DNA from 3 places in the Streptomyces luteogriseus genome. Region 2 is predicted to be linked to each of the others. Evidence: riboswitches for the same ligand, from Rfam matches in the RefSeq annotation. Region 2 holds a riboswitch; each other region holds the start of a gene.
What was found. A riboswitch is a leader RNA that binds a small molecule or an ion and turns the genes downstream of it on or off. The one in region 2 is predicted to bind cyclic di-AMP.

Region 1 (2,253 bases), 4.1 Mb from region 2:
CGACATGAGCCTAACCGGCTCCGGGCGATCGGCCACCGGGTCGCCCACCTCATGGACAGAACCGAGAGTAAATTGTTTCCGAACGGAACAAAGCCGGTTGCCGAAAGAACCCCGCCCCGGTGCGTACGGGGGAGGACGCACCGGGGCGGGGAGCCTGTGGACCCTGGGCGGGTCCGGGCGGGCCGGGCCCCTGGCGGGCCCGGTGGGCCGCTGGTTACTTCAGGTGCAGCTGCTGGCCCGGGTAGATCAGGTTGGCATCGGTGACGATGTCCTTGTTCAGCTCGAAGAGCTTCTCCCAGCCGCCCTTGACCTTCTCGTCCGCGGCGATCGAGCTGAGGGTGTCACCCTTGACGACCTTGTACTCGCCGTCGCCCTTCTTGACCTTCTTGCCGGTCGGGGTGGTGACGGTCTTCTTGGCCGCGGGGCGCTCGTCGGAGCGGGAGGCCGGCTGCTGGGTCTCGCGGGACTCGGTGCTCTGCTGCTGGCTCTGCGAGGAGCTGCCCGAGTCGTTCGTGGAACCGCCGCCGGTGTAGGCGGCGCTCGACAGGCCCTTGCCGCAGACCGGCCAGGCACCCTTGCCCTGGCCCGCGAGGACCTTCTCGCCGATCTCGATCTGCTGCGCCTTGGTGGCCTGGTCGGCGGTGGCGGCGTACTTGGTGCCGCCGTAGCCGGCCCACGTGGAGGCGGAGAACTGCAGACCGCCGTAGTAGCCGTTGCCGGTGTTGATGGACCAGTTGCCGCCGGCCTCGCACTGGGCGACGGCGTCCCACTCGGAGGCGGTGGCGGCGGAGGCGCTGCCGGCCGCCATCAGCGGAGCGGCGACGGCGGCACCGGTGACGCCGGCGAGCGCGACGACGCGGGTGGCCTTGGACGGACGGCGGTGCTTGCCCTTGCTGGAAAACAGCATGGTGGATCCCCTCACCGACGCCTGCGAGGTGAGCTGTCGGGTTCGGGCCGGTTGAGTTGCCCGGCCGCGCCCCTCCCGGGACGCGGCTTCACCCCAAGCCCTTCCGGCACAACTGTCCGGTCGGGCACCTACCTTGGGTCCCCCGCTCCTGCCTACGGCGCTTGACGCGACGACTGTTCCCGTACGGCCGCTGGCAGGATTCGGCGTTGCGGCAGCCGGGGCTCGTGGTGACGAGCGGTCACGACCGTAGACACGCGATCCACGGAATTTCAAAGACGATCAGGGCTTCTGAGATCTATCTCTCACGGGTCCCAAACGGTACATTAGCCGCTAATCATGACGTGAACTCGCGCGGTTTCGGGGTGACTTCCACCCTCGTTTCCGCACTGCCCGAACGGCTACTTCTCGTCCCCTTCGCCCTCCACCGCGAGCTTCTGACCGGGGTGAATGAGGTTCGGGTCGGTACCGACGGCCTTCTCGTTGCCGTCGTAGAGCGCGTGCCATCCACCGCTGACGTCAAGGGAGTCGGCGATGGACCAGAGACTGTCGCCGACTCCCACGATGTAGTCGCCCTGGGCGGGGTCGACAGAGCCCTCGTCGGAGCCCGCGTCGCCGCGCGAGGCGTGACGGCCCGTGGACTCGTCCGCGCGGCCGCTGTCGGACGGGAGGGTTTCGTCGGCACTGGGGCCGCGGTGACGGCCGGATCCGGTGTCGGTCAGCTCCGAGGAGTCGTCACTCTGCCGCGACTTACCGGACTTGCCACTCCCGGGGGTGGCCGACGGAGAGCTGCCGGACCGCTGATCCCGCTCTGTGGAGTCGGAAGATTCAGGCGACTTGTCCGACTTAGCCTTTTCATCCTCCTCATCCGACGGCGAGTCGGACGACGACGGGGACGAGGACGGACTTGCCGAAGGCGACGACCCGAGCGAGTCGAGCAGGCCGGGCGAGTCCGTCGGGCCGGACGAATCGGATGAACCGGACGCGTCGGAGTCCGAGTCCTTGCCCTGCTCGAGCCCGGAGAGCAGTCCGCAGGTGCGCCACGCGCCGACCCCCTGGTCGGCGAGGATTCTCTCGGCCACGGCTATCTGCTGGGAGCGGCTGGCCAGGTCCGCGCTCGCGGCGTAGTCGAGGCCGCCGTGGTTCTCCCAGTCCTCCTGGGACAACTGCAGGCCGCCGTAATAGCCGTTGCCGCTGTTCTGGCTCCACGCACCGCCGGTCTCGCAGTCCGCGACCCGGTCCCAGGTCGTGCCGTCGGCCGCACTGGCGCCGGAGGCCCCGAGGAGCGGGATCGCGATGGCGGAGCCGGTCACGCCGGCCGCCACGAGGAGAGCCGGAGCCTGACGGGG
Region 2 (2,253 bases):
CAGTCCGAACGCCATGCTCAACCGGCGGGCCAGCTCCCTGCGGTTCCGCTTCGTCAGTGCCATGGCCGGCGTGCTGGGCGTCGGCGGCGACCTCACGAAGTGGACGCGCGAGGAGCTCGCCGAGGCGCGGGAGTGGGTGGGGCTCTACAAGGAGATCCGGCCCGTGGTGCAGCGCGGCGACCTCTACCGGCTGCGTCCCCCGGAGGGTGGATCGAGTGCCGTGCAGTACGTCCTCGGCGACGAGACCGTCGTCCTCGCCTGGCTCCAGGCGCAGCGTTACGGCGAGCGCGTACCGGCACTCCGGCTGCGCGGTCTCGACCCGGCAGCAGAGTACGAATGCCTCGAAACCGGCGAAGTACACCGAGGGGCCGTGCTGCTTCATCACGGACTGGGGGTCGGTCTGCGTGGAGACCTGGACGCCGCAGTCGTCCGGCTTAAGCGGAAGTAGTCGTTCTGTCCGAATAGGGAGCTTCGGCCGCTAAGGGGTAACGTGCCCCGATCGTAAAGGAGATGAGGTCGGGGTGCGTGACCATCGTCATATTCGTGACGATGTGTTGTTGCCATGTTCACGTAATTCTGGCGTTATTCAGGGGTATTGAGGAAAGCGGGAGATCCGTAATCCACGCTCGGTGACGCCGCATCTGCCGAGGCATCAAGGGAAACACCGTCACGGGCAACCGCAAGCTTGTCCTATTGCGTCTTGGTCGCTTACGTTCCACACCAATCCGGACGGACGCCTAATCCTGCCGCCGCCCGGAGCCCCACACACTGACCCGACGTACGGCAGGAGCGGGGGACCCACAGGTAAGACGCCTGTTCCGGTTCCCGGAACGGCTTGGGGTTAAGCCGCGCCACGGCGCGGCCGGGCATCTCCAGCCCGCACCCGACAGCTCACCTCGCAGGCGACGGAGAGGAATTCGCCATGCCCGCGAAGGGTAAGCACCGCCGCCCCAAGTCCCAGCGTTTCACCCGCTCCATCGCCGTCGCCGGAACCGGCGGGGCCGCCCTCGCCCTGCCGCTCATGGGGGCCGCCGGCGCTCATGCCGCCACCCCGGAGACGGCTCCGGAAAAGGCCGTCCAGTCCGCTCCGGCCGCCGAGAAGAAGGCCGCCGAAAAGGCCAATGGCCCCCGCACGTACACCGTGAAGGCCGGCGACTATCTCGCGAGGATCGCCGACGACCAGAACGTCAGCGGCGGCTGGAAGAAGCTCTACGCGGACAACCGTGACGCCGTCGGCTCCGACCCGTCGCTGATCCACCCGGGCCTGAAGCTGTCGATCGGCAAGAAGGCCGCGAGCGCGCCGAAGGCCGCCGCCCCGGACGCGCCGAAGGCCTCGGCCCCGAAGCCGTCCGCCGCCGAGTCGGCCCCGAAGGCGCAGACCGCTGCCGAGCCGGCCGCGGCCAAGCCCGCCGCCGAGAGCAACTCCAGCGGCTACACCCTCCCGGTGGACGGTGCCACCGTCGGCACGCCGTACCGCATGTCCGGCAGCATGTGGTCCAGCGGCTACCACACCGGTGTCGACTTCGTCGTACCGACCGGCACGTCCCTCAAGGCCGTCGGCCCGGGCGAGGTCGTCTCCGCCGGCTGGGGCGGCGCCTACGGCAACCAGGTCGTCATCAAGCTGAACGACGGCCACTACGCCCAGTACGCCCACCTGTCCCAGCTCTCCGTCTCGGCCGGCCAGACCGTGACGGCCGGGCAGCAGGTCGGCCTGTCGGGCGCGACCGGCAACGTGACCGGACCGCACCTGCACTTCGAGATCCGCACCACGCCGGACTACGGCTCCGACGTCGACCCGGTCGCGTTCCTGCGCTCGCACGGCGTCTCTGTCGGCTGACCGACCGCACGACCGCCTGCCTGACACGCCTCCGAAGGCCGGACCCCGATCCCCGGGTCCGGCCTTCGGTGTGTCTGCGTCGACCGCCTCAAGGGATCGACAGGGGGCGGCAGTTGAGACACAGTGATCGCATCGTGAGTGCAAGCGCTTTCTGAAGGAGCTGTGTCCCGTGCCGACCACCCGCAGAACGTTCGCAGCCCTGGCAGCAGGAGCCGCCCTGGCGGCCATCGCCCCGACGGGGAGCGCGAGTGCCGTCCCCGGGCGCCGACGGCTCATCGCTCACGACGACTTCCGTCACGGCCTCACCCAGTGGGTGACCGAACTCCAGGACGGCGGTACGGTCACCGCCTCGCGCGGCGTCCTGGAGATCGACGTACCGAGCGGGGCGACCGTCTGGTTCACACGGCGTCTCGACG
Region 3 (2,253 bases), 6.5 Mb from region 2:
GCGGCGGCAGGCTCCGCATCCGCCCCACGCGCGAGGGCGGCAAGACCATCTCGATCGAACTTCCCTGGGTCGTCCCGGTCCAGCCGGTGACGACCGCGGTGCAGCAGGAGCCGTAGTCACACGCGGCGGGACCCGCACGGCGTGTCCAGCGGCGCCCTCCTCGCGCCCCGGCCCGCGCGACCCGCATCCGGGCCATCCCCACGGCCTTGACGCCCGCTCCGCGCCCCGCGCCCCCCGCCGGAGCCCGCGGCCGTCACCGGCGCCGCGCCGACGCCTCCCGGTGCGCTGCCGCCCCTCGCAGCCCTGACGGCTGTCCGACGGTGTGCCGCAGCGGCGAAGAGGGCGGCGGCCAGGATCGCCGGCGGCAGGGCGCTGACGTAGGTGACGCGCTGGAGCGCGTCGAGTTCCTCGAAGCGCGGGGCGAGAGCCGGCGCCAGCGGGAAGAAGAAGAGGATCTGCACGCCCGTCCGGGTGACGCGCAGTTCCTGGAGCAGCTCGACGAAGGTGCGGTCGGCGCGTCGCAGCGGCGTCTCGTTGCGCGCGGTGCAGGGCGGTGCTCGGCCATGGGAGCACGGGTATGCACATGAGCCCGTGTCACGCTCCGGCATGCGGCGGCGCGTCAAGGACGCCGCCGCACGCCGGGCGGATCACTTCACGCGTCCGTACCAGACACTCTTGGTCCAGATCTTCTGCAGTCGCACCACGTCCCCGCTCTTCGGGGAGTGCCAGAGCTTGTTCTTACCCGCGTAGATACCGACGTGGTACACGTTGCTGCCCGAGTGGAAGAACACCAGGTCCCCCGCCTTGCGGCTCTTGGCGGAGATGTGCTTCGTCTTGTTGTACTGCTGGGCAGCCGTGCGGGGGAGCTTCTTGCCGGCCTTCTTGAACGAGTAGAGCGTGAGCCCGGAGCAGTCGAACCGGTGCGGACCGGTGGCCCCGTACCTGTAGGGCGAACCCTTCTTGGAGGCCGCTATCTGGAGTGCCTTGGTCGCCGGTGTGGCCGCAGCGGCTTCGGATGCGAAGCCGGGCGCCACGATGGAGCCGCTCACCGCGGCGATGGTGAGCGCCGAGGCCGTGCCGGCCCGGGCCATGAGCGACGGGACACGATTGAGCGCAGTCATGCGCAACCCTTCGTCAGCCGCCTGTGAAGGATGACCTGTCGGATTCGGGCTGACAAAGTTGCCCGGCCGCTGACGCGGCTTCACCCCAAGGGCTGCTCGGGGGCGGTCATGGCGTGACCGTCCCGGCGACCCGTCGTGCTCGGGTCCTCCACTCCTGCCGATCCACTCCTGTCGACCGGTCATCCGGGCGGCGGCAGGACTCGGCGTCCGCCCGGATCGCCCCGCCACAGCGGCGGGGGCTTGTCGTCAGACAGGGATCTTGGCGCATGCCTGTCCGGATTTCCCAACGGAACCGGGGATTTGTGTTGTTACTCACCACTCACCCGTTCGGGTGGACACGTGTGCGTTCGAGCCACTGTCCACGGGTTCGCGGAGCTCCGGACCAGCGACGGAATGCCCCATTCCGTCCATCGGCTACGCGCGTTGCGCAACCGGAGCGGCTCCAAAATCGGTCTCCCGCCTACTCCGAACAGGGGTACGTCTTTTGGTCCGTTTCAACTCAGCTCCGGGCGCGTCGCCGGCGGTGCGTGCGTCCGGAGTCGACGGTTCCGCGTCAACTGACGGACTCCGGGGGCAGGGTGAGCCGGGCGGTGCGCCGCTCACCGTCCAGCACCCGCAGGGCCCGGGCCAGCGTGCCGGCGTGCAGTTCCGTCTCGCCTCGCCGGTGCATCAGGGCCAACGCGTCACGCAGCGCGGTCGCCTTGCCCACCAGGGCCTGAGCGGCGCGCAGTCCGCGGTAGGTGTCGCCCTCCTGGGCCGGGTTGATGCGGCCGAGCAGGTCGACGACATCGAGGTAACGGTCGATCAGTTCCGCCTCGGCGCGTGTCAGGGCGGGCAGCGGCGGCAGTTCGGGCGGGAGCACCGGGGGCCTCACCGACCGGTCGACGGGGCCGGAGTGGCCTTGCGGTTGGGGATGACCCCGTCCACCAAGCCGTACTCCACCGCCTCCTGGGCGGTGAGGATCATGTCCCGCTCGATGTCCGCGCTCACCTGCTCCCGGGTGCGGCCCGAGTGCAGCGCGAGCATCTCCTCCATCCGGCTCCGGACGCGCGTCAACTCGTCGGCCTGGATCGCCAGATCACCGGCCTGCCCCCGGACCGGCTCGGGCAGGGCGGGCTGATGGATCACCAGG

Region 1: it holds a riboswitch for cyclic di-AMP, as region 2 does, so the genes downstream of both, BJ965_RS22935 (LysM peptidoglycan-binding domain-containing protein) here and BJ965_RS04690 (M23 family metallopeptidase) in region 2, are expected to answer to the same signal.
Region 3: it holds a riboswitch for cyclic di-AMP, as region 2 does, so the genes downstream of both, BJ965_RS33375 (C40 family peptidase) here and BJ965_RS04690 (M23 family metallopeptidase) in region 2, are expected to answer to the same signal.

Annotation. Positions count from the first base shown of each region.
Region 1 is NZ_JACHMS010000001.1:5,158,734-5,160,986, reverse strand. It holds gene BJ965_RS22935 (LysM peptidoglycan-binding domain-containing protein) at 215-907, opposite strand; cyclic di-AMP (ydaO/yuaA leader) riboswitch at 911-1,077, opposite strand; gene BJ965_RS22930 (LysM peptidoglycan-binding domain-containing protein) at 1,306-2,253, opposite strand, start outside.
Region 2 is NZ_JACHMS010000001.1:1,017,589-1,019,841, reverse strand. It holds gene BJ965_RS04695 (alpha-galactosidase) at 1-448, shown strand, start outside; cyclic di-AMP (ydaO/yuaA leader) riboswitch at 764-918, shown strand; gene BJ965_RS04690 (M23 family metallopeptidase) at 923-1,837, shown strand; gene BJ965_RS04685 (DUF6250 domain-containing protein) at 2,007-2,253, shown strand, end outside.
Region 3 is NZ_JACHMS010000001.1:7,516,922-7,519,174, forward strand. It holds gene BJ965_RS33365 (ATP-binding protein) at 1-116, shown strand, start outside; gene BJ965_RS38785 (DUF6328 family protein) at 117-608, opposite strand; gene BJ965_RS33375 (C40 family peptidase) at 648-1,121, opposite strand; cyclic di-AMP (ydaO/yuaA leader) riboswitch at 1,126-1,327, opposite strand; gene BJ965_RS33380 (hypothetical protein) at 1,675-1,983, opposite strand; gene BJ965_RS33385 (ATP-dependent Clp protease proteolytic subunit) at 1,992-2,253, opposite strand, start outside.